DNA from 4 places in the Streptomyces paromomycinus genome. Region 1 is predicted to be linked to each of the others. Evidence: riboswitches for the same ligand, from Rfam matches in the RefSeq annotation. Region 1 holds a riboswitch; each other region holds the start of a gene.
The links. A riboswitch is a leader RNA that binds a small molecule or an ion and turns the genes downstream of it on or off. The one in region 1 is predicted to bind cobalamin.
Positions count from the first base shown of each region.

Region 2: another riboswitch for cobalamin. It lies ahead of nicT (Nickel transporter NicT); the one in region 1 lies ahead of OEIGOIKO_RS36610 (GHMP family kinase ATP-binding protein).
Region 3: another riboswitch for cobalamin. It lies ahead of metE (5-methyltetrahydropteroyltriglutamate--homocysteine S-methyltransferase); the one in region 1 lies ahead of OEIGOIKO_RS36610 (GHMP family kinase ATP-binding protein).
Region 4: another riboswitch for cobalamin. It lies ahead of OEIGOIKO_RS32455 (cobalamin biosynthesis protein); the one in region 1 lies ahead of OEIGOIKO_RS36610 (GHMP family kinase ATP-binding protein).

Region 1 is NZ_BHZD01000001.1:8,497,761-8,505,129, forward strand. Features, by position in the region: gene OEIGOIKO_RS36595 (MFS transporter) at 1-1,274, opposite strand, end outside; gene OEIGOIKO_RS36600 (ATP-grasp domain-containing protein) at 1,267-2,619, opposite strand; gene OEIGOIKO_RS36605 (cysteine synthase family protein) at 2,616-3,659, opposite strand; gene OEIGOIKO_RS36610 (GHMP family kinase ATP-binding protein) at 3,656-4,564, opposite strand; cobalamin riboswitch at 4,784-5,008, opposite strand; gene OEIGOIKO_RS36615 (cytochrome P450) at 5,522-6,853, shown strand; gene OEIGOIKO_RS36620 (bacteriocin fulvocin C-related protein) at 6,964-7,369, shown strand, end outside.
Region 2 is NZ_BHZD01000001.1:6,859,095-6,866,463, forward strand. Features, by position in the region: gene OEIGOIKO_RS43140 (hypothetical protein) at 266-544, shown strand; gene OEIGOIKO_RS29540 (DoxX family protein) at 822-1,385, shown strand; gene OEIGOIKO_RS29545 (VOC family protein) at 1,467-1,967, shown strand; gene nicT (Nickel transporter NicT) at 2,306-3,508, opposite strand; cobalamin riboswitch at 3,519-3,731, opposite strand; gene OEIGOIKO_RS29555 (ABC transporter substrate-binding protein) at 3,905-4,993, shown strand; gene OEIGOIKO_RS29560 (FecCD family ABC transporter permease) at 5,230-6,282, shown strand; gene OEIGOIKO_RS29565 (ABC transporter ATP-binding protein) at 6,390-7,277, shown strand; gene OEIGOIKO_RS29570 (L-tyrosine/L-tryptophan isonitrile synthase family protein) at 7,265-7,369, opposite strand, start outside.
Region 3 is NZ_BHZD01000001.1:8,838,448-8,845,816, reverse strand. Features, by position in the region: gene OEIGOIKO_RS37560 (hypothetical protein) at 1-4, opposite strand, end outside; gene OEIGOIKO_RS37555 (GNAT family N-acetyltransferase) at 555-1,517, opposite strand; gene OEIGOIKO_RS37550 (SDR family oxidoreductase) at 1,742-2,491, opposite strand; gene OEIGOIKO_RS37545 (cupin domain-containing protein) at 2,538-2,966, opposite strand; cobalamin riboswitch at 3,300-3,533, shown strand; gene metE (5-methyltetrahydropteroyltriglutamate--homocysteine S-methyltransferase) at 3,700-6,018, shown strand; gene OEIGOIKO_RS37535 (hypothetical protein) at 6,871-7,257, opposite strand; gene nrfD (NrfD/PsrC family molybdoenzyme membrane anchor subunit) at 7,254-7,369, opposite strand, start outside.
Region 4 is NZ_BHZD01000001.1:7,541,034-7,548,402, reverse strand. Features, by position in the region: gene OEIGOIKO_RS32475 (class II aldolase/adducin family protein) at 1-586, opposite strand, end outside; gene OEIGOIKO_RS32470 (lysozyme) at 947-1,783, shown strand; gene OEIGOIKO_RS32465 (inorganic phosphate transporter) at 2,046-3,374, shown strand; gene OEIGOIKO_RS32460 (hypothetical protein) at 3,412-3,657, shown strand; cobalamin riboswitch at 3,828-3,974, shown strand; gene OEIGOIKO_RS32455 (cobalamin biosynthesis protein) at 4,106-5,089, shown strand; gene OEIGOIKO_RS32450 (cobyric acid synthase) at 5,121-6,737, shown strand; gene OEIGOIKO_RS32445 (putative cobaltochelatase) at 6,737-7,369, shown strand, end outside.

The sequences.
Region 1 (7,369 bases):
GGGGTGAGGCCGTCGGGGGCCGGAGCCGGGGGAGCTGCGTTCCGTTCCGCCGTGAGGCCGTCGGGGGCGGCGGGAGCGGTGCCCTGCTTCCGCCGCAGGGCGAGCAGGAGCGGCGGCAGCAGGACGCACTGGGCCGCGGCGAACAGCCAGAACCAGCCCGCGTGCCCGGCGCGTTCGCCGAAGCCGTAGAGCTGCCCGCCCAGCACGCCGCTGGCACAGGCGCCCAGACCCGCGGCGAGCCGCTGCTGCCCGAAGACCACGGCGTCCGAGCGGGAACTGCGGCGCAGCGCCTCCAGGTCGTTCTTGAGGAAGAGCACGATGTCGCCGAGCGTGATCAGGACACCGCCCGCCAGCAGGGCGGGCCTCGTTCCGGCGGCCAGGACCGCCATCCCGGCGGCCAGCCCCGTGAACCCGACCGCCAGGGCGACGGGATAGCGCATCCGCCGGATGGCACCCGACGCGAGCGGCTGGACGACGATGACGAGGACGGAGCAGGTCAGCAGCACCAGGCTGTAGAACTCGCTGGAGGCGCGCTCGACGGCGTACACGGCGAGGTAGTGCTGGAAGTGGAAGTAGAGGTAGAACGCCAGGCCGTTGGCGACGAAGGGGAGGACGGCGATTCCGGTGAGCAGACCCTGGCCGGCCGCCGGTGCGCTGCCGGAACGTTCCTTCTCCGGCCCCACCGCCGGCAGCCGGGCGTGCCCCACGGCCACCGCGGCGAACAGCGCCGTCACGACGAGGAACAGCGGACCGGGGGTCGACAGCACGAACGGACCCGCGACCAGCGGGCCCGCGGCCATCCCCGCGTTGAGCGCCGCGTTGCCCGCGGACAGGAACGCGGGCCTGCGCTCCTCGGTCACACCGTGCACCAGGTACGCCTTGTTGGCCGGCAGGTACAGCGCGGCGCCGCAGCAGGTCAGGATCAGCGCCGCCACCGCAACCGGCGGCCACCGCAGCGCCGCCAGGAACGCCGCGAAGCCCGCCGTACGGATCACCAGCGCCCAGAGCATCGTGCGCCGCAGCCCCACCCGGTCGGCGAGGGCCCCGCCGAGAACGCCCCCCGAGAACTGCACGAGGGACGCGGCGGCCAGCACCACACCGACCGCTCCGAGCCCCATGCCCAGCCGCTCGTGCAGGAAGACCGACATGAACGGCAGGACCATGAAACTGCCGAGCGGGATGAGGAAGGAGCTGAGCAGCAGGAAGCGCAGCGGCCCGGTGAGGGTGGACAGCGCGGTGCGGAGCCCCGGGCCGCCGTCTGTGCGTTCAGTCACCGGAGCCCTGGCCCGCCTGGCTCGCCGTAGCGTCCGCCGCCGTACCGGCCGCGCCCGTTGTACCGGCTGCGCCCGCCGTACCGGCCGTGTCCGGCACGCCTGCCCCGTCCGTCGTCCCCGCCACGCGGAACGGCTCCGTCCGCACCCGTACGGCGTTGGCCGCCGCGACCGCGCAGTGCGTGGCCAGTTCGGCCGTCTCGCCCTCCGCGTAGACGATGCCCGCGTAACCGCGGCTGTCGCCCAGGTGCTCGACGGGGTCGCCGGTCCGCTTGACCGGGTACCAGGCGGGCGAGCCCGGCATGTCCGGCAGCCGGTCGAGTCCGTCGACGCCGGTGAACACCCCTGGTTCCGCGGGGTACCCGAGGACGAAGGCCGAGGCGGGGCCGCCGGGCAGCGCCGCGTCCATGAGTCCGGGGCGGCTGCCGAGGGCCGCTTCCACCATCGCCTCGTACACGTTGACGCCGAGGGCCCGGCACAGCCCCTCACCGACGAGCGCGCCGCCGATCCGCGGGTTGATCTCCACCACTTCCGGGCCGGCGGTGGTCAGGGCGAACTCCACGTGGGCGAACCGGTCGGTGTAGCCGACGGCGGCCAGCACATCGTCCAGCCACCGCTCCAGAGCGTCCCGGCGCGGCTGCGGGAAGGCGACGGGGAACGCGGTGATCTCCTCCCGGAAGTGCGGCTCGGGCGACATCAGCCGGCTGGAGACGCCCAGCAGCCGGGTCCGCCCCGCCCAGGTGAGGGTCTCCGCGCTGTACACCGGTCCGGAGAAGTACGGTTCGGCGAAGAGGCGGCCCTTGAGCTGCCGTCCGGCGGCCTCGGCGAGCGCCGCGTCCAGTTCCCGCTCGTCCCGTACGAGCCAGACGTTCTGGCTTCCGGTGCCCGCGGTGTCCTTGAGGATCGCGGGCAGGCCCACCGCCTTCACCAGCAGCGCTGCCGTCGCCGGGTCGCCGCTGTCCGCCTCCGCCGCGCGGGCCCGGGTCAGCCCGGCCGCGAACAGCCGGTCCCGTACGGCGGCCTTGTCACGGGTCAGCCGCAGCACCGCCGCGTCGAGGCCGGGCAGTCCGAAGCGGGCGGTGAGTTCGGCGCCGACCAGCATCCAGGTGTCGGTCGAGCTGATCAGCCCCCGCAGGTCCGGGGTCCGGCCGAGCTGTTCCGCCACCAGTTCCGTGTCGAAGGTGTCGGTCTCCACCACGTCGAGGGCGCCCGCGGGCAGCCGCTCCAGCTCGTACGCGTAGTACGCGGGATCGCGGGTCAGCAGCCGCAGCGGCTCGCCCAGCCGGGCGGCGGCGCGCGTCAGGTGGCCCAGCCCGAAGGTGAGCGCTTCCAGGCAGACCACGGTCATGCGCGGGCCTCCGCACGGCGGGACGGCCAGGCGGCGCGGTTCCACGCCATCGTCGACCAGGGCATGGTCATCTCCTCGGGACTGCCGACCTCGGCCGGCTTCAGTGCGGCCAGGTCCACGGCCTCCCGGTGGCGGGCATAGACCCGTTCCACGTAGCGGTGGCCGGTGTCGGCACCGATCACCAGGTGGAGCCGGTCGGGGTGGCGGCGGGACTCGTGGGTGGCGGTCAGGTAGGCGGCGCCGGTGGACAGCCCGGCGAAGACGGCGTGCTCGCGCAGCAGGGCGACGGCGCCGGACATGGCGTGCGTGAAGTCCATCCAGTGCACCGCGTCGTACAGCTGGTGGCGGACGTTGTCGAAGGGGATCGAGGAACCGATACCGGCGATGATGGCTTCCGGGTCGTGGTGGTCCTGGCTCCCGAAGGTGACGCTGCCGAACGGCTGCACCCCGACCAGCCGGACGCCGGGATCCCGGCGGCGCAGATGCTGCACGAGGCCGCCGGTCGAGGCTCCCGACCCGACGCCGCCGACGACCGTCAGGGTGCGGTCCGGCAGGGCCGCGGTCACCAGGTCGGCGACCTCCTGGTAGCCCAGGTAGTGGATGGCGTCGTGGTACTGGCGCATCCAGTGGACGTCGGGCCGTTCGGCGAGGATCTCCCGGACCCGCCGGACCCGCAGCTCCTGGTCGAGCTTGAGGTTCTTCGACGGTCTGACCTGCTCGACCGTCGCGCCGAGGATCTCCAGTTGGGCGAGGGTGGTGGCGTCCACGGTGGTCGAGGCCACGATGTGGCAGCGCAGGCGGTAGCGGTGGCAGGCCAGTGCCAGGGCGTAGGCGTAGATGCCGCTGGAACTGTCGATCAGGGTCTGTCCGGTACGGACGGTGCCCCGGTCGAGCAGGTGCCGGACGGCGGCCAGCGCGGAGTAGATCTTCATCGACTCGAAGCGCAGCAGCACCATGCCGTCCGACAGCCGGACGAGGTCGGGGATCTTGAGGGCGTCGGCTATGTGGGGATGGGGGTCGGCCGTGTGGGGATGTGTCACGCGTAGCCTCCTTGGGCGAAAGAGCACTGGTGACCGAGCGAACGGAAGAAGGCGGACAGCTCCCCCTTCAGGGACGGCGCCGGCCGGCCGCTGAAGAGGTAACCGACGAGCGATCCGGTGTGGGCGACGAAGACGCCGTCCGCGCCGAACTCCTCGCGGTGGGCCAGCACGGTCTCGAAGGTGTGCTTGGGCAGCACCTCCTGGGACAGCACGCTGCTGAAGGTCGCGGCCCGGGCCACGGCCGCCGGGTCGCCGGAGGCGAAGCCTTTCAGCAGGTCGGTCAGGCACCTCTCGTACTCCGTGGCACAGCGCCGGTAGTGGCGCCGCAGCACCGGCGTGACCGCGGCGGTGTCCACCGTGCCCGGCTCCATGACGAAAGCGGTGTGGAAGCCGATGCCGGTGCCCAGCCGCCGTACGACCCGGTGCCGTCCGCTCAGATAGAGCGCGAACTCGTCGAGGAACACGCTGTCGGCGCGCTCTATCGCCGACAGGACGCGGAGGACGGCCCCGGTGTCGTACGGCAGCGAGAAGAGCCGGAACAGGCAGCGCAGGGTCGCCACGATGTCCGCCGTCGAACTGGCCATGCCCACCCCGACGTGCAGGTCCGAGTGGGAACTCCAGCGGCCCGGCGGCAGCGTCCGGCCGAAGTGCTCCAGGAAGAGCCGCGCGGCCGTGGCCGCCTTCGCGCCGAGAGGTGGTGCGTGGGGCGGGGCGTCGGGCGGTGCGTCACCGGGGCCGGCGTCCGGCGAGAAGTACACCCAGGAGTGGCGGTCCACGGGGAACGAGACGATCGCGATGTCCGCGTCACCGCCGGGGCGCAGCGGGCCCTGGAACAACTCGCCCAGCGTCCCCTGGCAGACGCCGGAGACCCACCGTGCCGGCGCGCCGACGGGGGTGGTCAGCATCGGGCACCGCACAACGGCCCTGCCGGGCCCGGCCGTCGGCCGCCCCGGAGACTTTCCCTGCGGTATTCCTCGGTCACGAACACGCCCTCTCTCGCCGCACCCGGCCCGAGGATCTCGACCGGTGAGTGAGAGGGCGGCCGCGCCGGGACGCGCGTTGCTCCGCCTGCACCGCCGACCCAGCCCTCGAGGTCACCGTGGACAGCGCGTACGCCGGTCCTCGCTCGCACGCGCGCAGTGGCAGGTATCCGGACTCATGGGCATGTCGGCCGGGCCTTCCGGCAACAACTACCGGCCACCGCTTCCCGCACCCTTGGACCGGGTCCGGTGCTGTATCGGCGGCTTTCGCTCCCACTCACCGCTGCGGGACAGTCCCGGATTTCCACCGGGTTCCCTCTTACGACGCCCCACGGAGAGTGGCGCGAACCGACTGCGCACATCAGCGTAGAGGTGTTCGCGCCACCGCAACAGAGAGGTCTGTGTGGTTGTCTCGATTGGTGCCGCTGACAGGGCGCGGGATGTGTGCAGTACGGGCCCGCGGCCCGCGGGAGCCTGCCACCAGCGATCCTGCCGTGCAGCACACCGCCCGTGCCCCGCTTCAAACATGTCATGTCGGTACGGCTCGGCACGGTCCTGCCACAGATCCACTCGCCGGACCCGGTGGCCGGTTCGAGCCTTCGGGCCCTCGGCTGGTGAGGCGCACGGGAGTCCTGGGACCGATGTGGCCCGTGATCGGGCTCTTTCCCCACCGTCGGCCGGCCCCCCGGCACACGAGAGGAGCGGCAGATCAAGGACTCGGGCGCCGCCTGTTTCGACCGGAACAGTTACCAGCAGATCTACGCGGACGAGGCGAGCCGGAAGGCTCCCGGCCGCCGGTGACGGACGATGATGGAGGCGCACTCCCGCCGCGCGGGCCACTCCGCACGGCGGGGCCGGGCTGTCAGTCAGGAGGCGTTGGCCATGCGGATCCCTGGACCCGAGCCCCGGCCGGACGGCGGGGCGGGGGCGGTCGCCGCGGCGGGCGGACTGCACACCTACCAGCTGCGCCTGCACGCGGAGTACGGGCCCGTCGTACGGTTCCAGCTGCCGGGCGCGGAGACGGCCGTGTCGGTCGCCGACCCCGTACTGCTGGAGGCCACGGCCCACATCGACAAACGGCCGGAGCGGCTGTTCGCGTTCCTGGCCCCGCTGTGCGAGGCGGGCAACTTGCAGGTGCTGCCGGCCGAGGAGCACACCCCGTGGCGGCGCGTCCTGCTGTCGGTGCTGGCCGGGCGCCCGTCACATGAGCGGCACTTCGAGCGGTTCACCGCGCTGGCGGCCGGACTCGCCGACCACTGGGGCGAGCAGGCCCGCTACGGGCCCGTCGCGCTGCAGAAGGACCTCACCGCGCTGTCGCTGCGGATGATCTGTGCGTACGCGCTGGAGGGCGAGGCCGCGGACCCGGAGGGCGTCGTCACGGCCTTCGAGGAGGTGCTCACCGAGTACCTGGGGCGGCTCTACCAGGTGCCGGTTCCGGGCACGGAGGAGGAACGCGCCGAGCGGGCGGCCCGGGCCCTCGCCTACCTGCGCGCGACGGTCGACCGGGTGGTCGCGGCGCACCACTCCGGGGGGCGCGCGGACCGCAGCGATCTCATAGGGGCACTCGTGGAGGCCGGTGAGCGGCCCGCGCGCATCCGCGACACCGTCATGGTGACGCTGCTGGCCGCCCACCACACCACCGGGGTGGCCGTCTCCTGGACCCTGCACCTCCTGGGCCGCCACCCCGAGGCGGCCGAGCGGGTCGCCGCCGAACTGGACCGCGTCCTCGGTGACCGCGCCGTGCCCGAGTACGCCGACCTGCGGCACCTCACCTACCTGGACATGGTCCTGAAGGAAGCGATGCGGCTCTACCCGCCCGGCCCGTACGGCGCGCGGGAGACGACCGAGCCGCTCGTCCTGGGCGACTACGAACTCCCGGCCGGGACGACGGTTTTCTACCCGTTCTGGGCCGTGCACATGAACCCCGATCACTGGCCGGAGCCCGAGCAGTTCGTCCCCGAGCGGTTCACCCCGCAGCAGGTGGCCGGGCGGCCGAGGCTGGCCTACATCCCGTTCGGCATCGGGCCGCGCAGCTGCGAGGGCGCCCAGCTCGCCATGGTCGAGGCCGAACTGGTCCTGGCTGTCCTGCTCAAACGCTTCCGCTTCCGGCCCGCGCCGGGGCACCGGGTGACACCGGTCGAACGCTTCGTGCTCTGGGCGCGGGACGACATCCACATGCTCCTGACACCCCGTGACACCGCGCCGCGTGCGTGAAGCCGGTGCGTGGCCCCTGGGCCTGAACCTGGTGCGTGCTGCCACGGCTGGCGCGCGGGGAAGCTGGGTATGCATGGGGCGGCAGTGCCGGTGCGAGCAGGGGAGTGACCATGACGGAGTGGTTATTGGCGTTCGACGCGGGCTGTGGCGCGTGCGGCGAGGTGGCCGGGGAGATCGGCGGCCTGCTGGCGGACCGGCTGACGATGGTGGGGCTCGGGGACGCGCCCGTACGCGCCCTGCGGCGGCAGGCGCTGGGCGACGACCCGCCGTTCGTCCCCACGCTGCTGGCCGTGCAGGGGGACCGGGTACGGGCGTGGACGGGCCCGGCGCTGTCGGTACGGCTGTGCCGCCTGCTGGGGCCGGCCGGCTCCCTGCGGGTGGTGCGGGCCCTGAACCGGACCGACGTGCTCGTGCACGGCGACCGGCGCAGACTGCTCAAGGCCGTGCCGGGCCTGGCCCTGGGCGCGTTCCTGGTCTCCGGCGGGCTGGCCGCTCCGGCCATGGCCTCGCCCGGGC
Region 2 (7,369 bases), 1.6 Mb from region 1:
CGTTGCGTGTCTTGCATGGCGTGGGCTGGGGGCCGAACCCGGCCTGGGGGCCTCGTGATCGTGGGTTGTGGAACTGGCTGACGCGTTCGCCGGCGGCCCCGGCATGTCGGGGTGGTGGCTTGGCCGTTTGCTCGGCGGTTGGGGACTCGTTCTGTGTCAGGGACTGCTGGGCGGTGTGCCCTGGGTCGTACCCCCGTGGCGGGCGAGGTGGTGCGTGAGATGCGGTCGACATGCGTGGTGGTCGGTCCCGGTGCACGCTGAAAGCATGGCTGAGCATCCGCCGGTGATCGTTCACCCGCCCTCCTCGTCCGGTGGGCGGCGGGTCACTGTTCACGGGCAGATTGTCGGGCTGGCGCACGGGCGGGGTGATGTCGCCGAGTTTCTGCGGCACGCGGGGCTGGCGCCGGATGCGGAGGATATCGATCTGGATGCGCCGGGGCTCGTGGAGTGGCGCGGTGGGGACAAGGACACATGGGTGGGGGGAACGGGAGGTGCCGGAGGGGGCGGGGGAAGGGAGGGGGTGGGGTGGTGTCGGGGTGAGTGAGAGTGAGTGGTCTTGCGGTCAGGGGGTGGGGATGAGGGGTGGGGGTGAGGGGTGAGGGGGTGTGTGGTGGGGGTGTTGGGGGTAGGTTCGGGGGTTACGCATTGTGTGGGGTGGTGGCCGAAGAGTGATGGTGAGGGCGTGGGGGTGTTGTTCGACTTTCAAGTGATGTGTATCGTCGGGCGTGTGACTTGAAGTTTCAAGTACTTTTTGGATGGGCGGCACCGGTCCTCTTGCTGGGCCGCCGGCCCGGACAGACCAGACAGAAATGAGCGTTCGTATGTCCTCCCCCCTCAGCCCTCTGCGCAGCCCCCTCCGTGACTACGGCAACGGCGTCGACGACCGCCATGCCGCGACTCCGCACGCGTACGACATCGGCCTGCTGGTGCTGCGGCTCGCGGTCGGGCTGATCATGGCCGCGCACGGCGCGCAGAAGCTGTTCGGCTGGTTCAGCGGGCCGGGGCTGGACGGAACCGGACAGTTCTTCACGGCCAGCGGCTACCCGGCCGGCAAGGCCATGGCCGTGGTGGCCGGGCTCAGCGAGACGCTGGGCGGCCTCGGGCTGGTCCTCGGGCTGCTGACGCCGCTGGCGGGCGCGGCGGTCGTCGGGACGATGGTGAACGCGCTGGCGGTGAAGTGGGGCGGCGGCTTCTTCGCGCCCGAGGGCGTCGAGTACGAGCTGCTGCTCACGGCGGGTGCGGGAGCCCTGGCGCTGACCGGTCCCGGCCGGTACGCGGTCGACCGGCTGCTCCCGGTCCTGCGTAACCACCGGCTTGCGTACGGGGTGGCTGCCCTGGTGTTCGGCGTGATCGTGGCGTTCGTGATGCTGCTGGTGCGCGACTGACCCCCGGCCGAGGCGTGTGGAGCCGTAAGGAGCCGGGTGGAGTGGTGTCTGTGGAGAGAAGCGGAAAGGTGAGGGATTGACGTGGCAGTGCGGCGGCTGAATCACGCGGTGCTCTACGTACGGGACGTGGCGCGCGCCGTGGCTTTCTACACGGAGGCGCTGGGGTTCCGGGTGGACACCGAGATACCGGGGAGGGCCGCGTTCCTCAGTGCCGAGGGGACCGCCAACGATCACGATCTCGGGCTGTTCGCGGTCGGCGCCGGGGCGCCGGGGCCCGAGCACGGCCGGGTGGGGCTCTACCACCTGGCCTGGGAGGTCGGCACCCTCGGGGAGCTGGCGGACGTGGCGAAGGACTTGGCCGAGCGGGGCGCGCTGGTCGGCGCCACCGACCACCTGGTGTCCAAGTCGCTGTACGCCAAGGATCCGGACGGCAACGAGTTCGAGGTCATGTGGCGGGTGCCCCGTACGGAGTGGCCGGGCCCGGACGAGCCGGACCGGCTGCGCCCGCTCGACCTTGAAGCCGAGTTGGCGCGCTGGGGCCGTGACCTGAGGACGGGCGCGGCGGCCGGGTCGGCGACCTGAAGACGGGCGCGGCGGCCGGGTCGGCGACCTGAGGGTGTCCTGAGGATGTCGTCCTCAGGGCGCCCCGAGGGCGATCTGAGGGCGATCTGAGGGCGATCTGAGGGTGACCTGAGGACTGGGCGGGCCATGATTCGGATTTGAGGGTGAGGGTGGAGCGGGCCGCCACCTGGATTTGAGGGTGGGGTGCAGCGGGCTGCCACCGGGATTCGAAGGCAGGGTGGGGAGCAGGCCGCCACGCTGACCCGCGGGTAGGGCGGGGCGGGGTGGTGGCCTGCTTCCGTCGGCGGAGACTCGGGCCGGGAGGCGGTGGCGCCGGGGACAGAGGGTTCAGGCAGTGGTCAGGCGGTCTCTCGGGCCGCCTCCGTCGCCCGTGCCGACCAGCGCTTCTCCACTCCGGCCAGCCGCCAGTACGCCAGCGCCGCCGCCCAGACCACCACGAACAGGCCGACGATGATGAAGCCGACGTTGTCCAGGTCGATGGACGAGATCCAGTCGGTGACGCCGTCCTTGAGGTCCAGCTTGTCGTGCAGGACGGTGACCAGCTCGATGGTGCCGATGAAGAACGCGACGGCGATCGACAGGCCGGTGATCGTGAGGTTGTAGTAGACCTTGCGCACCGGGTTCGAGAACGCCCACTGGTACGCGAAGTTCATGAACGTACCGTCCAGCGTGTCGAACAGGCTCATCCCCGCCGCGAACAGCAGCGGCAGCACCAGGATCGCGTACCAGGGCAGACCGGCCGCCGCGCCGCTGCCCGCCATCACCATCAGCGTCACCTCGGTCGCGGTGTCGAAGCCGAGGCCGAAGAGCAGGCCGAGCGGGTACATCTGGCCGGGCCGGGTGATGGAGCGGGTGAAGCGGCCCAGTACGCGATTCATGAAGCCGCGGGAGTCGAGGTGCTGCTCCAGCTCCGTCTCGTCGTACCGGCCCTGCCGCATCGCCCGGAACACCCGCCAGATGCCCGCCAGCGCGACGAGGTTGAGCGCGGCGATGAGGTAGAGGAAGCCGCCGGAGACCGTGGTGCCCACGGTGCCGAGCACCTGGTGGGCGCTCGATCCGTCGTCGAGCAGGGTGCCGGCCAGCTGCGCGCCGCCGGCGACCAGTGCCGCCATGGCGACGACCACGCTGGAGTGCCCGAGCGCGAACCAGAAGCCCACCGAGACCGGGCGCTTGCCGTCGGCCATCAGCTTGCGGGTGGTGTTGTCGATGGCGGCGATGTGGTCGGCGTCGAAGGCGTGCCGCATACCGAGGGTGTACGCGGTGACGCCGAGACCGACCCCGAAGACCTGCGAGCCCACGGTGTAGTGCTGCGGCACGACCAGCAGGAAGAGCACACCGAAGGCGACGACGTGCAGGGCGGCTATGACCGCCATCAGTCCCGCGGTCCGCACGGTGTCCTGCCGCCGCCAGCGGAACCCGGGCAGTGGCAGGGGGGTGGAAGCGGCAGGCGGGGACGGCGAGGGGGTGGGGGAGGGGGAAGGAGACGGGGAAGAAGACGGGGAATTGGCGGACGGGGGCATCCGGTGGTCACGCTCCAGCACCTCGTGGATCAGTTCGTGAGATGCCGTGGCCGGTCTCCTGGCTGACGGGTGTGCGCGCCCGCCCCTGCCTTCCCGGCCGCGGGCTGCGGCCAGTGGCTCCGTACGGGCGCGGGGCGCGTACGGAACGGGGCGGGAACTTCCCGATCACAGTGGCGAGGGCCGCTCCGGTCTGGACCTGACGGTCTTCACCGGTCTTCCCGACACCACGGCCCGGACACTCTAACGCCCGGCCGCGGTGTGGTCATCGGACGAATGCGGCGGGAACCCGGGGCGCCGCCCGCTCGACTACCTGGTCCCGGGCCCGCACGTGCGGGCCGTCGGGCGTCGAGTGGCAGGGAGAGCGGACGTATGCGTCCTCGGACGAATCTGGTGGGGCCGGTGGCCGGGAGCCGGTCGATGGCGGCGGTAGTGGGGGTGGCGGGGGCGCTCGCGGTGGCCGCGCTGGCCACCGGTTGCGGCAGTGCCGACGGGCGTACGGCGACGGGGGCCGCGGACGGGCAGGGCGGCGGAGCCGGGGGCTTTCCCGTCACGGTCACCGATTGCGACGGGCGGCGGACGACGCTTTCCGAGGCGCCGCGAAAGATTGTCACGAGCAATGCGGCGAGCCTGGAAATGCTGCTCCGGCTGGGAGCGGGCGACCGGGTCGTCGGTACCGGATTCCCGCCGGGTAAGGGTGCGTTGCCGCCCGAACTCGACGCCCGGGCGCAGCGCGTCCCGGTGCTGGGAAAGACGGTGATTCCGAAGGAGAAGCTGCTCGGTTCCGGAGCTGATGTCTATATCGACACGTTCGCTTCCATGGGCGCCATGGGGGGCGCTGCGGCCGGTCCGACCGAGGAGGAATTCGCCGCGGCGGGCATCAAGCACGTCTATCTGGCTTCCACGGCCTGTGCGCCGCGCAAGAAGGTGCCGCAGCAGGACCTGTCCGCCGTGGAAGGCGACATCCGGCGGCTCGGACAGCTCACGGGTACCTCGCGACGTGCGGTGCAACTGGTGGCGGAGATGGAGAAGAAGGTTTCTTCGGTACGTACGGCTCTCGCTGACGTGCCTGTGGCGAAGCGGCCGTCGTATTTCTTCTTCGACTTCGACGCGGGGACGAAACAGCCCGTCGCGGTCTGCAACCGGCAGGTGGCCAACGCGGTGCTGACCGAGGCCGGGGCGCGGAACGTCTTCGCGGACTGCGCGAGCGATTTCCGGCCGGTGTCGTGGGAGGACGTGGTCGCGAAGGACCCGGACTGGATCCAGCTCGGCGTACGGAACCGGGGAAGTGCCGCGGCCACCGACAAGGCATTCGACGAGGCCGCGAAGTTCCTCAGGGAATTCCCGGCCACGGCGGGACTGCGCGCGGTGCGGGAAGGGAAATTCCTGCGCATCGGCTCGGAGCAGACGACCATCGCCGGGGTGGGCAATGCCGATACGGTGCGGCGGATCGCTGCGACGCTCTACCCGGATCGGCTGGCCGGGTCCGGTCCCGGGGCGAACCACTGATGGCATCGCCGACTGAGAGGCGAGAGGCCGTCGAGCAGGCTCCTGGGCAGGCCGTCGAGCAGCTTCCTGGGCAGGCCGTCGAGCAGGCTCCAGGGCAGGGTGTCGGGCGGGCTGGCGGAGCTGAGGGTAGGGATACCGGTCAGGCTGGCGGAGCTGGGGGGAGGGACGCCGGCCAGGCTGGCGGAGCTGAGGGAAGGGCAGCCGGTCAGGCCCGTACCGTCTGGCTCGCTCTCGGGCTGCTGGTCGCCCTGTTCGTCGCGCTGACCGCGGCCGTCGCACTCGGTGCTACCGGCATCGCCCCGGCCGAGGTGTGGTCGGTGGTGCTCCGGCGACTGGGAGGCGAGCCACCCCGGCCGGGTACGGACGATCTGATCGTCTGGCAGCTGCGCGTTCCGAGGGCGCTGCTCGCCGCGCTGGTCGGCGCGGGTCTCGGGCTCGTCGGTACGGCCACCCAGGCGCTGGTGCGCAACCCGCTGGCGGACCCGTACCTGCTGGGCATCTCGAACGGCGCTTCGCTGGGCGCGGTGGCCGCGATCGTGCTGGGCGCGGGCACCGTGGCGGGGACGGACGGATTGTTCGGCGGGGACGGGACGTTCGGGCTGGGCGGAGGTGTGGGGCTGTCGCTGGCCGCCTTCGCCGGGGCGCTCGCCTCGTTCGCGCTGGTGTGGACGCTGGCCCGCCGGGGCGGCGGCTTCGCGCCGCTGCGGCTGGTGCTGGCCGGGGTCGGCATCGGGCAGTTCCTGGCCGGGTTCACCAGTTACCTCGTACTGCAGGCCGGGGACGAGCAGCAGACGCGCGGCGTGCTGTTCTGGCTGATGGGCAGCCTGGGCGGCGCCACGTGGGGCACGCTCCTGCTGCCGGCCGTCACCGTACCGGCCGGGCTGCTGGTCCTCCAGGCGCGGGCCCGTGCGCTGAACGCGCTGACGATGGGGGACGAGACGGCGGCGAGCGTCGGCGTGGACGTCGTGCGGCTGCGCCGGGTGCTGTTCGTGGTGACCAGCCTGCTCACCGGCGTCCTGGTGTCGGTGTCCGGGGCGGTCGCCTTCGTGGGGCTGATGGTGCCGCACCTGTGCCGGCTGATCGTCGGGGGCGACCACCGCAGGCTGCTGCCGCTGGCCGCGCTGACCGGGGCGCTCCTGCTGGTCGTGGTGGACATCGTGTGCCGTACGGCCTTGGACGGCCAGGAACTGCCGGTGGGCGTGGTCACGGCGCTGATCGGCGCGCCGGTACTGCTGTACGTGCTGGACCGGCGCCTGGGAGCGGGAGTGGGAGCGGGGTCGAGAACGTGAGCCGGATCGGGACCGGCGTCGGGATCGGGAGCGGGCGCATGAGGGCGGGGAGGAGTGCCGGCATGGCCGGTGGAGGAGGACGTACGGAAGCCGTCACGGGCCACGGCATGCGGATCGACATCGAGGATCTGCGGGTGTCGTACGCCGGCCGGTGCGTGGTGGCCGGGGTGCGGCTGATGGCCGCGCCGGGCGAGATCGCGGGCGTGGTCGGTCCGAACGGCAGCGGCAAGTCCACGGTGCTGCGTACGGTCTACCGGCACCTGAACCCCGAAGCGGGCCGGGTGCTGCTCGCCGGGGAGGACATCCGGGCCATGCCGCCGTCGCGCACCGCCCGGCACATCGCCGCCCTGCCCCAGGAACGCGGCGGTGACTTCGAACTCACCGTCCACGAGGTGGTGGCGATGGGCCGCACCCCGTACAAGCGGGCGTTCGCGGGCGACGACCGCGACGACCGGGAGACGGTGGCCCGTGCCCTGGCCGACGTGGGGCTGGCGGAGTACGGCGGGCGGCGGTTCTCTGCGCTCTCCGGCGGGGAGCGGCAACGGGCCCTGCTCGCCCGTGCCTTCGCCCAGGCACCGGACGTTCTCGTCCTGGACGAACCGACGAACCACCTGGACGTACGGCACCAGGTCGAGCTGCTGAACCTGCTGCGCGGACGGGCCTGTACGACGCTCGTCTCCCTGCACGACCTGAACGCGGCGGCCTCGGTCTGCGACCGGCTCCATGTGCTCTCCGAAGGGACGGTGGTGGCGTCCGGCGCGCCGCGCGAGGTGCTGACGCCGGAGCTGCTGGCCGAAGTGTTCGGAGTGCGGGCGGTGGTGGTCGAGCATCCGTTGACGGGGGGCCCGCTGATCGCCGTCGATCAGCGTGAAGTCGCCAACCCAACCGCGATCCCAACCGCGAACCCAACCGCAGTCCCAACCGCAGCCCCGACCGCAGCCCCGACCGCAGTCTCAGCGCCCGTTCCAGGCGCGGTCGCGGGTCAGGAGAGCTGAGTCGGGGTCGCCGTCCGCGCCGGTGCCGGCCGCCCGGCCTCGTGCACGTCCCGCACGTAATGGCTCGGGCGGCCGTCCCGGTGGACGAGCCG
Region 3 (7,369 bases), 340 kb from region 1:
CCATTAGGCCCTCCTGTGTCCCCGTTGTCCGTATAGGGAGGCGCTGCAACCACTTGACGCCCCATATACGAATTACTGCCATCTCCATTCCAAGTCTTTACAGAAATGGGATGGCTGATCGCGCGAGATCACTGTAGCCACAGCCGGTGATCGATGCCGCACGGGTATGCCCGCACCCGCAGGCCGTACCGAAGAGCGGAGTGAAACGTGCATCGCATACGGGTCATCGGCGGTGGGATCGTGGCGCGGCAACCGTCTTGGCGCCGCATAAGGCCGGGTCCGAGGCCACCGGGCACAAGGCGCCTCCTGCAATGACCGAGAAAAAGACGTTATCCCAGCGTTCGCCGGGATCTCCGGAAGTAAAGAAAGACCACCACCGCGCCTGACAAAGCCGCTGGTCGAGGCCTGTGGTCCCCGCGCGTGCGGGGGTGGTCCCGGCACAGAAGGCAGTAACTGTGCTAAAGGCAGGTGGTCCCCGCACGTGCAGGGATGGCCCCGTCCGACGTGATCCTCGGCGGCCCCGTCATCCAGCGGCCACCCGCCCCCACCCCCCTTCAGAGCTCCCGCCGAAAACTCACCCGGTCCAGCGCGGGACCGTCGTAATCCGTGATCGGGGCCGACGGGGTGAAGCCCAAGGCGCTGTGGAAGGCGATGGAGCGGGTGTTTTGCGGGGACGTGATGGCCTTGACCACGGTTCGGTCGTGGGCGCGGGCCATGTCGAAGAAGCGTTCGTACAGGAAGCTGCCCAGGCCGGTGCGGCGCCAGGTGGGGGCCACTCCCGTGAAGTGGATGTACGCCTCTTGCGGGTTGGACGGGGAGAGGAAGCCGATGACGAAGCCTGCCAGTTCGCCGTCGTGTTCGGCGATCAGGCTGGTTCCGTAGAAGTGGTTCACGAAGACCCGCGTCAGGTCGCGGGAGGCGGCGCGGCCCCACCAGTCGTCGACCACACCCACGATGGTGTCGAAGTCCTGCGGTGTCGCCGCGCGCGTCGTGAAGGGGGCCAGGGTGCGTACCTCCGGCGCGCCAAGTTTGCGGCGGAAGGCCACTCGGTCCTGGCCCGGGCCGTCGTAGTCGGTGTGGACCGGGAGGCCGTCCACCTCCCGGTCGCCTGCTTCCAGTTCGAAGCCCATGGCTTGGTGGAAGGCGATGGAGCCGTTGTTCCGCGTCGAGGTGATGGCGCGCACCTCGGTGCGGCCGGCCGCTGCCGCGCGTTCGAAGAAGGTGGTGTAGAGGCGGCGTGCCACGCCCTGCTTCCGCAACTCGGGGTCCACTCCGACGAAGTGGATGTAGGCCTCTTCCGCGTGGTCGGCGGAGTAGAAGCCGACGAGGAACGCCCGGATTCCCTGCTCGTCCTCCAGCACCAGACTGGTGTCCGCGAAGTGCTGGAGGAACAACCGGGGCAGCAGCAGGGAGAGTTCCCTTGATTGTTCCGGGGTGCGTGAGTCGCCCCACCAGCGCTGGACGCACTCCACGAGGGTGGTGTGGTCGGTCGTACGGGCCCGGCGTACGTCTTGCATGTCCTGCCTTTCGGTGGGGGGATGGGTGGGGTGAGAGTTCTGCGGGGGTGGGTGGGTTGAGTTGAGGGTACTGCGGGGGTGGGTGGGGTGCTGGTGGCCTGGGTTCGGCTGCTCCCGGGAGTCAGCGGGGCGCCCCCCGGGCCGGTTGAGGGCGTCGCTCCGTCCGCGTCCGAGAGTCGGGGGCTGCTGGGGGTACCCGCCGATGGCTGCCGCCCGCACCGCCTTCAAGAGGAAGTACGCAACCAGTCGTCGAACCGGATCGTGGCCAGCCGGGCGCTGCCCTCGTCCGGGACGAGGCTGCGTTCTGCCAGTTCGGAGCCGAAGTAGCGGGCGTGCGGGTCGGGGACGACCGTGCGCGGGTCGTGCCAGGCGTGCAGGGCCCGGGTGACGAGTTCGTCGAAGCGGAAGACTTCGGGGCCGGCCACTTCGGTGGTGGCCTTCTGCGGAATTCCCACGGCGGCCTTGGTCACCGCTTCGGCTACGTCCTCGGCGGCCATGGGCTGGAAGAGCACGGGTGGTACGCGTACGGTGTCGCCGTCGGTGGCGGTGTCGGCGATGCCTTTGACGAACTCGAAGAACTGGGTCGCCCGGAGGATCGAGTAGGCAACCGGGCTCTGTTTGATCAGCCGCTCCTGGGCCGCCTTCGCCCGGAAGTAGCCGTTGTCGGGCAGGTCGTCGATGCCGACGATCGACAGCGCCAGGTGGTGCGTGACGCCCGCCTTCGTCTCGGCGGCCAGCAGGTTGCGGGTGGAGGTGGTGAAGAACTCCAGGACCGCCGACTCCTCGAAGGAGGGCGAGTTGGCCACGTCCACGACCACCTGGGCTCCGGCCAGCGCCGTGTCGAGGCCCTCGCCGGTGAGGGTGTTGACGCCCGTACCGGGCGCGGCGGGCACGGCCTCGTGTCCGCGCTCGGTGAGTTTGCCGACCACTTTGCCGCCGATGAGGCCGGTGCCTCCGATGACCACGATCTTCACTTCGTGAACTCCTCGCGCTGTGGGCGCCCGCTGGGGCGGAGCGGCGTCAGGGCTGCCGGGGTGCGCGCAGGTGGGCGCGCTGTTTGAGTTCTTCGTCGTCGACCAGGACCAGCATCGGCTGCCCCGGTTCGCAGAGCATGGTGACGACGAAGCGCAGGCGCGTGTCGGTGCGGGCGTTGCCGTCCTGGTAGTGGATGACCTCGCCGCCGGGCTCCCAGAACGCTTCCCCGGCGCGGACGATCCGCTCCGGCTCACCTTCCAGCTCGAAGCGCATCTCGCCCTCCACCACGTACCCGAAAGCCGGCCCGGGATGGCGGTGCGGCGGGGCGCCCTGGTCGCCGGGCGGATACTCGATCTGGACGGTCGACACATGCGCGCCCTCCGGGATGGCGGGCGGTGCGACCTCTTGCAGCACGGTGAGCGCGGTCTTCCATGCCTCCGAGTGCGGGTGCTGGTGCTCGTGGGTGCCGGGCACGGCGGGTCCTCCTTCTGCGGCGTCGGGGCCGGGGCCGGTTGTGATGGCGGTGCCGCCCCGACGCACGGTGCCGGTGCCGGTGCCGGTGCCCCCGGTGTACAGCACCAGACCTGGGCGGACGGTTCGCCGATGCACGGCCCAACCGAGAGATGTTCCATTGTTCAGACCCCCGGCATGCCCGGTGAGCGCCGATCCGGACACATCCGGGGCACCGTACGGGACCTCGGCTCCGCCGTGCCCGCCCGTTCCCGCCTCTGCCCGGCCCCCACCCCCGTGTCCCATCTCACGTACCACCATGTGAACAGGGGTGTCGGTACCGGCTGCGGCCGATCTACGCTGTCCGGTGCAGCTGGTTCGCCCTGCCCGCCAGGCAGGCGCGTCGCAAGAGGGAACCCGGTGGGAATCCGGGACTGCCCCGCAGCGGTGAGCGGGAACGACCGCCGTCATACGCACTGGATCCGGGCCGCGGATCCGGGAAGCGACGGCCAGTAGGTGTCCGCCGGACGACGTCACGTTCCGGCAGGCGTGCCCGCGAGTCCGAAGACCTGCCCGTTGCCCGCGCGCGTCCGTACGTGCGCGGCCCTTCCGGTGACCTTCGAGGGCGGGTCGGCGTGTCATGACAGGCGGGCAGGGGTGTCATCGGACGCTCCGCGGCCCGCCCGACGCGTCATTCCTTCGCGTTCTCGTCCGGTCACCGGGCTCGGAGAAGATCACGCTCGCGAAGGAGAGTTCCGTGACAGCGAAGCCCGCAGCCGCGGCAGCACGGGCCACCGTGTACGGCTACCCCCGCCAGGGACAGCACCGGGAACTGAAGAAGGCCGTCGAGGGGTACTGGAAGGGCCGCGTCATCGCGGACGCCCTCCGGGAGACCGCGCGGGACCTGCGCCGTTCCAACTGGCAGCAGCTGGCCGACGCCGGCATCCACGAGGTACCGACCGGTGACTTCTCGTACTACGACCACGTACTGGACACCAGCGTCATGGTCGGAGCTGTCCCGGAACGGCACCGCGCCGCCGTCGAAGCCGACGCCCTGGACGGCTACTTCGCGATGGCGCGCGGCACGCAGGACGTGGCACCGCTGGAGATGACCAAGTGGTTCGACACGAACTACCACTACCTGGTGCCCGAGTTGGGGCCCGACACGGTCTTCGCCACCGACTCCGCCAAACAGGTCGGCGAGGTGCGGGAGGCGCTCGCGCTCGGCCACACGCCACGCCCGGTCCTCGTCGGCCCGGTCACCTACCTCCTGCTGGCCAAGCCGGCCCCCGGTGTCGCCGCCGACTTCGACCCGCTGACCCTGCTCGACCGGCTTCTGCCCGTCTACGCGGAGGTGCTGGCGGACCTGCGTGCGGCCGGCGCCGAGTGGGCACAGCTGGACGAGCCCGCCCTGGTGCAGGACCGTACCCCGGCCGACCTCAACGCCGCCGAGCGCGCCTACCGCGTCCTCGGCGCGCTCACCGACCGCCCGAAGCTGCTGGTCGCCTCGTACTTCGACCAGCTCAGCGAGGCACTTCCGGTGCTCGCCAAGGCGCCCGTCGACGGGCTCGCCCTGGACTTCACCGAGGCCGCGGCGGGCAACCTGGACGCGCTCGCCGCCGCCGGCGGGCTGCCCGGCAAGCGGCTGGTCGCCGGTGTCGTCAACGGCCGCAACATCTGGATCAACGACTACGAGAAGTCGCTGGCCACCCTCGGTACGCTGCTGGGCCTGGCCGACCGGGTCGACGTGGCCGCCTCCTGCTCCCTGCTGCACGTACCGCTGGACGCCACCGCCGAGCGGGACATCGACCCGCAGGTCCTGCGCTGGCTGGCGTTCGCCCGGCAGAAGACCGCCGAGATCGCCACGCTCGCCCGCGGCCTCGCGCACGGCACTCACGCGATCGCCGCCGAACTGGCCGCCAACCGCGCGGACCTGGCGTCCCGCGCCGGTTCCGCGATCACCCACGATCCCGCCGTACGGGCCCGTACCGCCGCCGTCACCGACGCCGACGGCCGCCGCTCCGCGCCGTACGGGGAGCGGACCGCCGCCCAGCGGGCCCACCTCGGCCTGCCGCTGCTGCCGACGACCACCATCGGCTCCTTCCCGCAGACCGCCGAACTGCGCACCGCGCGCGCCGACCTACGGGCGGGGCGCCTCGACACGGCCGGGTACGAGGAGCGCATCGGGAACGAGATCCGCGAGGTGCTCGCCTTCCAGGAGGAGGCGGGCATCGATGTCCTCGTGCACGGCGAGCCCGAACGCAACGACATGGTGCAGTACTTCGCCGAGCAGCTGACGGGGTACCTCGCCACACAGCACGGCTGGGTCCAGTCGTACGGCACGCGGTACGTCCGTCCGCCGGTCCTCGCGGGGGACATCTCACGGCCCGAGCCGATGACGGTGCGGTGGACGCGGTACGCGCAGTCGCTCACCGACCGGCCGGTCAAGGGCATGCTGACCGGTCCGGTCACCATGCTCGCCTGGTCGTTCGTCCGGGACGACCAGCCGCTCGGCGACACCGCCCGGCAGGTGGCGCTGGCCCTGCGCGACGAGGTCGGCGACCTGGAGGCGGCCGGCACCTCGGTCATCCAGGTCGACGAACCGGCGCTGCGCGAGACGCTGCCGCTGCGCGCCGCCGGCCGCCCCGCCTACCTCGCCTGGGCCACCGAGGCGTTCCGGCTCACCACCGGTGGCGTACAGGACCGCACGCAGATCCATACGCACATGTGCTACGCCGAGTTCGGAGACATCGTGCAGGCCATCGACGATCTCGACGCCGACGTGATCAGCCTGGAGGCCGCGCGCTCACACATGCAGGTGGCCCGTGAACTGGCCGAACACGGTTATCCGCGGGAGGCCGGACCAGGCGTGTACGACATCCACTCGCCCCGCGTGCCGAGCGCCGAGGAAGCGGCGAGCCTGCTGCGCAAGGGCCTCGGCGCCATCCCGGCCGAGCGGCTGTGGGTCAACCCCGACTGCGGTCTGAAGACCCGGGGCTGGCCCGAGACCCGGGCTTCGCTGGAGAACCTCGTCACGGCTGCGCGGACGGTCCGGGCGGAGCTGCCCACGCCATGATCCAATAACGGCCGCATGATCCGGTGACGGCCGGGAGGACGCGTCCGCGCGCCTTCCCGGCCGTTCTTTCGTGCCGTCCGCGGGGAGCTGCCTCGGGAGCCGCCCAGGCGTGCGCGGTCGGCCCGCGGCGCTCGCCGCGCCGCACCGGCTCAGGGTTCCTGGGGTTCTGGAACCGCCCCCGGGTGCCGCCGGGGAAGTGGGGCCGCCCACCGGCCGAGAGCGGTCGCGGGTGGCCCGTGAACTGCCCTTCTCGCGGCTTATCGAGGAACGGCAATTGACCCCGCATTTCTTGGCGTTCTACGTGGACGACGTGACCACCGGGACCGTGCTCGGCCTCCGGCACACCGGCACCCCGATTCTCCCGAGCGCGTCGGCGAAGTCCTCGGTCCGGACTGCGGCGAGAACAGATTCGGTCAGCACAATCTGGGCTATTCCTATGCCCCGCCCGAGTTCTTCCGGCGACGCGATGACGTCCACAACGTCCAGGCGCCGTTTTCAGCCGACGCGGTGGTGTGGCGGAGAGAGCGGGCCGCGGCGTAGGCGACTTGGCAGCCTTGGCAGATCAGCGGGGGAAGATGTGCAGAAGTTGGCATCGCTCCACGCTTGATGGCGCTCAGTGCCACTGCCAGAGTCTCCGTACGGCCGCTCACGGTCCTCGTACCCGGGAGACGCCCCGAACGGCGCCCCTACGCCGCCGAGTGAAAAGCCGTCGTACGACACCGGGTGAGGGCCCGGTCGTACGCCGCCGGGGTGAGGGTCCCGGTCGCCGGAACGGGCGGGCGCGGAGCAGAACTGAGGCTGCTCCGCGCCCGCCCGCGGCACGCGTTCATCCGGTCCGGGCCGGAAAGGGCGTCAGCTCTGCCCCGTGCTCTCCAGGACGATCTGGAGCTCGACCTCCTGGTCGCCCGACACCGTGCCTTCCGTACGGACGGAGAACGCGCGCGTCAGCACGTCCCGCAGCCGGTCGACCGCCAAGTGGCTGCCCTGGAGGTCGGCGGTGACGGCGGCGGACAGGTCCGCGTCCGGCCGGACGTCGCCGCGGACTTCCGAGGTCTCGAAGGTCTCGGTCCAGACGACCGGGTGACCGGGCCGGTGCGGCTGGTCGTGCGCGGTGTCACCGTCGGCGCGGTCGGAGTCGAAGCAGCTGCGCAGCGTGCTGAACACGGCTTCGGCGTCGGCCGGGGACTGGGCGCTGAGCACGACCTGGGCCGGCTCGTCGGTGTGGGGTGTGCGGGTCATGTGGGCTGTGTCCTCTCCGCGCTGTGCGTCGGTGTGGTGCGGCGGGCTTCCTTGGCCGCCCGTTGGGGTACGACGGTGTACTTCGGGTCCTCGGCGGAGGCGATACCGGCCG
Region 4 (7,369 bases), 960 kb from region 1:
TGGGCGTGCGGCCGGGCAGCGAGCCCGCGGCGAGCCAGACGCGGCACATCCACTCCAGCTGGGCGGTGCGGTCGTACGCCTCGTCAAGGGTGTCGCCGTAGACGATGGTGCCGTGGTTCCGGAGGAGGCAGCCGGTGCGGTCGCGCAGGGCGGCGAGCATGTTCCCGGCCAACTCCTCGGTGCCGTAGAGGGCGTACGGCGCGACGCGGACGGGTCCGCCGAGGGCCGCGGTCATGTAGTGCACCGGCGGGAGCTCGGTGACCAGGGTGGAGACGGCGGTGGCGTGGGCGGCGTGGGTGTGCACGACCGCGGTGGCGCCGGTGGCCCGGTAGACGGCCAGGTGCATGGGCAGTTCGCTGGTGGGCCGCAGCGTGCCGCGGGTCTGGCGGCCTTCGAGGTCCACCGCGGTGAGGTCGCCGGGCCCGAGCCGGTCGTAGCGGACGCCGCTGGGGGTGACCAGCACGAGGTCGCCGACGCGGACGGAGACGTTGCCGGAGGTGCCGACGACCAGGCCGTCGGCGACCGTGCGGCGGGCGGTGGCGACCAGCTCGTCCCAGGCGTGGTCGAGGGCTTCCGGCTCCGTCATGCGTGTGCCTCCGGTGTGCGGTGCGGGCGGGGCCCGGTGAGGGGGCGCGCGGACGTGGTGCGCGCGGGGCTGCCGACACCGTACGGGGCTGGTGGGAAGCCGTGGGGCGGATCCTGGCCCTCCGGTATCCGCCATGTCGGACCGGCGGTGTCTCGGACGGACTTGACCGAGTGACGACCGTCTTGTGCGGATCTCCCGGTACGCTTCCGAAGCTTTGTCATGCACGTAGTCACCTGTCAGGCATGTCCAGCCATCTGTCATGCAGGTGCAGCCATCTGTCAGGCATGTGCAGCCACTGTCATGCACGGCAGCCGCCCGTCATGCACGTAGCCGTCCGGGGGACTTCCTGGGGGAGCAGCCATGGCCCGTGACCGCGATCGTCCGTCCGGTACGCAGCAGCCGTCCCACCACCCGCCCGACGCACCACACCCGCCCGAAGCACCGCACCCGCCCCGCCGCCCGCGCAGCCCACGGCGTCGGCTGGCCGCCGGGGCCCTGGCGCTCGGCACGCTCACCGGCGTCCTGTCCACCGCCCTGCCCACGGTCCCCGCCGCCGAGGCCGCAGGCAAACCCGCCGGGCACGACGTCTCCTCGCACCAGGGGAACGTCGACTGGAAGTCCGTACGGGCGAAGGGCGGCCGTTTCGTGTACGTGAAGGCCACCGAGTCGACCTGGTACCGCAGCCCGCACTTCCCGCGGCAGTACCGCGGCGCGCGCAAGGCGGGCCTGCTGCGCGGCGCGTACCACTTCGGCGTCCCGAACGCGTCCTCCGGCCGCGCGCAGGCCCGGTACTTCCTGCGGCACGGCGGCCGCTGGAAGGCGGACGGCTGGACGCTGCCCCCGGCGCTCGACCTGGAGCACAACCCGTACGACCGGGAGCACGCCTGCTACGGGATGAGCGGCACGGCGCTGGTCCGGTGGGTCCGCGGATTCAGCGCCGAGGTGCTGCGGCAGACCGGGCGGCGGCCGGTGATCTACACGACGGCCCGGTGGTGGAACGGCTGCACCGGCGGCAGCCGGGCGTTCGCCGCCACCCACCCCCTGTGGCTGGCCCGCTGGCACAGCACCCCGGGCAAGCTGCCCGCCGGCTGGGTGTACCCGAGCATCTGGCAGCACGCCGGGTCCGGCGCGCTGCCCGGCGACCAGAACAAGTGGAACGGTACGGTCACCGGGCTGCGGCGCTTCGCGCGCGGCTGACACGCCGACGCGCCGGCCACCGGTACGCGCCCCGACACGCCCGGCCCCCGACACGCCCGGCACCCCGCCTCACCGCCACCGGTACGCCTGCGGCACACGAGGCGTCCGTGCTGGTAGGCATGGGACCCGGGCGACGGTACGGGCGCCTCCGCACCACCCCTGCGGGGGCGTCACTGCGGCGCCCGCCCCAGTTCACCTTCCGTTCACCCGTCGTCCGTACGGTCCCGAGCGTCACTGCCCAACGAACTGATTGCCTGGGTGAATGGAACACATCACGCTTCTCATCGGGATCGTGATCGTCACGGCCTTGGTGTTCGACTTTACGAACGGCTTCCACGACACGGCCAACGCCATGGCCACCACCATTTCCACCGGGGCACTCCAGCCCAAGATCGCGGTGGCGATGTCGGCGGTCCTCAACCTGGTCGGCGCTTTCCTGTCGGTGGAGGTCGCCAAGACCATCTCCGGCGGGATCATCGACGAGACGGCCGGCATCAGACCAGAAGTGATCTTCGCCGGGCTGGTCGGCGCCATCGTCTGGAACCTGGTCACCTGGCTGGCCGGACTCCCCTCCAGCTCCTCGCACGCCCTCTTCGGCGGTCTGATCGGCGCGACCCTGGTGGCCGTCGGCCCGAGCGGCGTGCACGGCGGCGCGGTGGTCATGAAGGTCCTCATCCCGGCCGTCGCCGCCCCCGTCGTGGCCGGTCTGGCCGCGACGGCCGCGACCCGGCTGACCTACCGGCTGGCCCGCGACCGCGCCGAGGAGGACACCGCCAAGGGCTACCGCGCCGGGCAGATCGCCTCGGCCGCGCTGGTCTCCCTCGCGCACGGCACCAACGACGCCCAGAAGACGATGGGTGTGATCACCCTCGCGCTGATCACCGGCGGCGTCGTCGCCCCGCACGCCGACCCGCCGCTGTGGGTCATCGCCTCGGCCGGCCTGGCCATCGCGCTCGGCACGTACCTGGGCGGCTGGCGGATCATCCGCACGATGGGCAAGGGCATCACCGACATCCAGCCGCCGCAGGGCTTCGCCGCCCAGACCGGCGCCGCGGCCACCATCCTGGCCTCCTCCCACCTCGGGTTCGCGCTCTCCACCACCCAGGTCTGCTCCGGTTCGGTGATGGGCTCCGGCCTGGGCCGCAAGGGCGGCGTGGTGCACTGGTCCACGGCGGGCCGGATGGCCGCCGCCTGGGGGCTGACGCTGCCGGCCGCCGGGCTGGTCGCGGCGGGCGCCGCGCTCCTGGCGGACCAGGGCGACTGGGGCATCGCGACCGTCGCCGTGCTGGCACTCGCCGTCTGCGGCGCGATCTGGACGGCCTCCCGGCGCAAGCCGGTGGACCACACCAACGTCAACGAGGGCCCGGCCGCCGAGCCCGCCGGTGTCGTCACCGCCGCCCTGCAGGCCGTCTCGCCGCCGCCCGCGGGCCCGGTCGCGGCGGGCACGGCCGCCATCCCGGCCCCCACGGTCGCCGAGACCCGGATCACGGACCCGGTCGGTGCCGCCCCGGTGATCGCCGCCCCGGTGGCCGCCCACCCGCACGACAAGAGCGCCCGGCGCCGCGCCAAGGCCGGCTCGGCCGCCGGCTGACCCGGCCGCACGGCTCCCACCAAGGAACGAGAACGCAATGAGCATCGACTGGGCCGCTCTCGGCCAGGTCTTCGGCGTCACGCTGTTCGTGACGGTCGGGATCGTGGGCCTGTTCACCCTCGGCATCGTCGGCACGTCCCGCAAGCCGCAGCAGGAGGGCACGCCGGTGACCGCCGACGGGCCCGCCCCCTCCGGCGGAGCGGCGCGGGCCGGGGCGTACGTCTGCTTCGCGCTGTGCGCGGCGGCCGTGGCGTACGGGATCTACCTGATCGTCGCCGCCTGAGGCGCGGCACGGCACCACGGGCGTCCGGTGGCCGCGGCATCCCCGCCGCGGCCACCGGACGCCTGTGTCGTGCGACACAGGCGCCGCCACCGCCCCGCACCGCAGGTCAAGCGTGAGTTGACGGGCTTGGCGGAGCGTGGTGGACTGCCGGAGCCAATCGGCGACAGATGAGGAAGTCCGGTGAGAATCCGGCGCGGTCCCGCCACTGTCACCGGGGAGCGCCCCTCCACCAAGGGCCACGGTCCGCGTCCCGCGACGCAGGTTCCCGTACGGACTGGAAGGCCGGGGGAAGCGCCGATCCGGGGAGCCAGGAGACTCTCGTCGCCGTACCCGTCGAGCCAGGGCGCGGACCCTGAGTGAGGACCTACCGCCATGCCCGGCCGCAGTGCGCAATCTGCTGGACGTACCCCCACGCCATCCCTCCGAGGCGCGACGGCGGTCTGATCCGATGCGTGCCGAACACGCCGGCTACGCGTGCGGCGCGGCCCTCGGTTTCCTCGGCGACCTGGTCGTGGGCGATCCCCGGCGCGGTCACCCCGTGGCCGCCTTCGGGCGGGCCGCGGCCGCCGTGGAACGCCGTCTGTGGCGCGACCACCGAGGGACCGGCGCCCTGCACACCGCGCTGCTCGCGGGCGGCACCGCCGCCGGTGCCGCGCTGCTCGACCGCGCCGTACGCCGCTCCCCCGCCGCCTTCCCCGCCTCCGTCGCGCTGACCGCCGCCGCCACCTGGGCCGTCCTGGGCGGCACTTCGCTGGGCCGCGAGGCGCGGGCCGTCGGCGGCGCGCTCGCGGCGGGCGACCTGGACGTGGCGCGCGAGCGGCTGCCGCACCTGTGCGGGCGCGACCCGCAGGCCCTGGACGGGCAGCAGATGGCGCGCGCGGTGGTCGAGTCCGTCGCCGAGAACACCTCGGACGCGGTGGTCGGCGCCCTGGTCTGGGGCGCGGCCGCCGGTGTGCCGGGGCTGCTGGCCTTCCGGGCGGTGAACACGCTGGACGCGATGGTGGGGCACAAGTCGCCGCGCCACCGCCGATTCGGCTGGGCCTCGGCCCGGCTCGACGACGTGGCCGGTTACCCCGGCTCCCGGCTGACCGCCGCGCTGGCGGTGCTGGCCGGGCCGGACCGGCGGGGCGCGCTGCGCGCCTGGCGGCAGGACGGCCCGTCCCACCCGAGCCCCAACGCGGGCCCGGTGGAGGCGGCGTTCGCCGGGGCGCTGGGGGTACGGCTGGGCGGCACCCTGGCGTACGGCGGCCGGGTCGAGCACCGGCCGGTGCTCAACGGCGACGCGGGCCGGCCGGTCGCGGTGCCGGACATCGAGCGGGCCGTACGGCTGTCGCGCCGGGTGAGCGCGCTGGCGCTGGCGGCCACGGTCGCGGGCCGACTGGCGGCCGGGGCGGTACGACGGTCCCGTACAGCCGGGAGGGCGGCCAAGTGAGCAGCGCAGTACGGACGGCGAGGAGTGTCAGGTGAACGGTTCGAGTGGGGCGCCGCTCGGCGGCGGGCTGCTGGTGGCGGGCACCACGTCCGACGCGGGCAAGAGCGTGGTGACGGCGGGCATCTGCCGCTGGCTGGCCCGCAAGGGCGTCAAGGTGGCGCCCTTCAAGGCGCAGAACATGTCGCTGAACTCGTTCGTGACGCGCGAGGGCGCGGAGATCGGGCGGGCGCAGGCCATGCAGGCCGCGGCAGCGCGCGTCGAGCCGAGCGCGCTGATGAATCCGGTGCTGCTGAAGCCGGGCAGTGACCGCAGCAGCCAGGTCGTGCTGATGGGCAAGCCGGTGGGCGAGCTGAGCGCGCGCGGCTATCACGCGGGCCGTCAGGAGCAGTTGCTCGGTACGGTCACGGACTGCCTCCAGGAGCTGCGCCGCACGCACGACGCGGTGATCTGCGAAGGCGCCGGCAGCCCGGCGGAGATCAACCTGCGGCGTACCGACATCGTGAACATGGGCATCGCGCGGGCCGCCCGTATCCCGGCCGTGGTGGTCGGCGACATCGACCGGGGCGGAGTGTTCGCCTCCTTCTTCGGCACCACGGCGCTGCTGTCCCCGGAGGACCAGGCGCTGGTCGCGGGGTACCTCGTCAACAAGTTCCGGGGCGATGTGACGCTGCTGGAGCCCGGCCTGGACATGCTGAAGGAGCTGACCGGGCGGCCCGCCCTCGGAGTGCTGCCGTTCGCGCACGGCCTCGGCATCGACGAAGAAGACGGCCTCCGGGTGTCGCTGCGCGGCGCGGTCCGCGAGAGCGTCGTCGCACCGCCGCACGGCGCCGACGTGCTGCGGGTCGCGGTGGCCGCCGTACCGCTGATGTCGAACTTCACGGACGTGGACGCGCTCGCCGCCGAACCGGGCGTCGTGGTGCGGTTCGTGGACCGCCCCGAGGAACTGGCCGACGCCGACCTCGTCGTCCTGCCCGGCACCCGCGGCACCGTCCGCGCGCTCCAGTGGCTGCGCGAGCGCGGCATCGCGGACGCGGTGCGGCGGCGGGCCGCGGAAGGCCGCCCGGTGCTGGGCATCTGCGGCGGTTTCCAGATGCTGGGCGAGCGGATCGAGGACGAGGTCGAGTCGAAGGCCGGGACGGTGGACGGGCTGGGCCTGCTGCCCGTACGCGTCCGGTTCGCGGCGGAGAAGACCCTGGCCCGTCCGTCCGGCGAGGCGCTGGGCGAGCCGGTCGAGGGGTACGAGATCCACCATGGCGTGGCGGAGATCGACGGCGGGGAGCCCTTCCTGGCGGGCTGCCGGTCCGGCGCGGTCTGGGGCACCCACTGGCACGGCTCGCTGGAGAGCGACGGCTTCCGGCGGGCGTTCCTGCGGCGGGTGGCCGCCGACGCGGGCCGCGCGTTCGTCCCGGCGCCGGACACCAGCTTCGCCGCGCTGCGCGAGGAGCAGCTCGACAAGCTGGGCGACCTGATCGAGGAGCACGCGGACACGGCGGCGCTGCTGCGGCTCATCGAGGACGGCGTACCGGCGGGACTGCCGTTCGTACCACCGGGGGCGCCGCCGATACCGCCGCCCCGCACCCCGGCCGCCCCCGCCGCGGCCTCCCCCGCACCCGCACATCGCACGACCCTCGAAGGGGGTACTCCTTAATGGCAACGGTCCCTTACCCGTTCACCGCGGTCGTCGGCATGTCCGACATGCGGCTGAGCCTGCTGCTCAACGCCATCTCGCCGGCCATCGGCGGGGTGCTCGTCCGGGGCGAGAAGGGCACCGCGAAGTCGACGATCGTGCGGGGCCTGACGGCGCTGATGCCGGACGTCCCCGTCGTCACCGGCTGCCGCTTCTCCTGCGACCCGGCCGCGCCGGACCCGGCCTGCCCGGACGGCCCGCACGAGGCGGCCGGCGCGGAGGACCGCCCGGCCCGCATGGTCGAGCTCCCCGTCGGCGCCTCCGAGGACCGTCTCGTCGGCGCGCTGGACATCGAGCGGGCGCTGTCGGAGGGTGTGAAGGCGTTCGAGCCGGGCCTGCTGGCGGACGCGCACCGCGGCATCCTGTACGTCGACGAGGTCAACCTCCTCCACGACCACCTCGTGGACCTGCTGTTGGACGCCGCCGCCATGGGCGCCTCGTACGTGGAGCGTGAGGGCGTCTCCGTACGGCACGCCGCGCGCTTCCTGCTCGTCGGCACCATGAATCCCGAAGAGGGCGAGCTGCGGCCGCAGTTGCTGGACCGTTTCGGGCTGACCGTGGAGGTCGCCGCGTCCCGCGAGCCGGACCAGCGG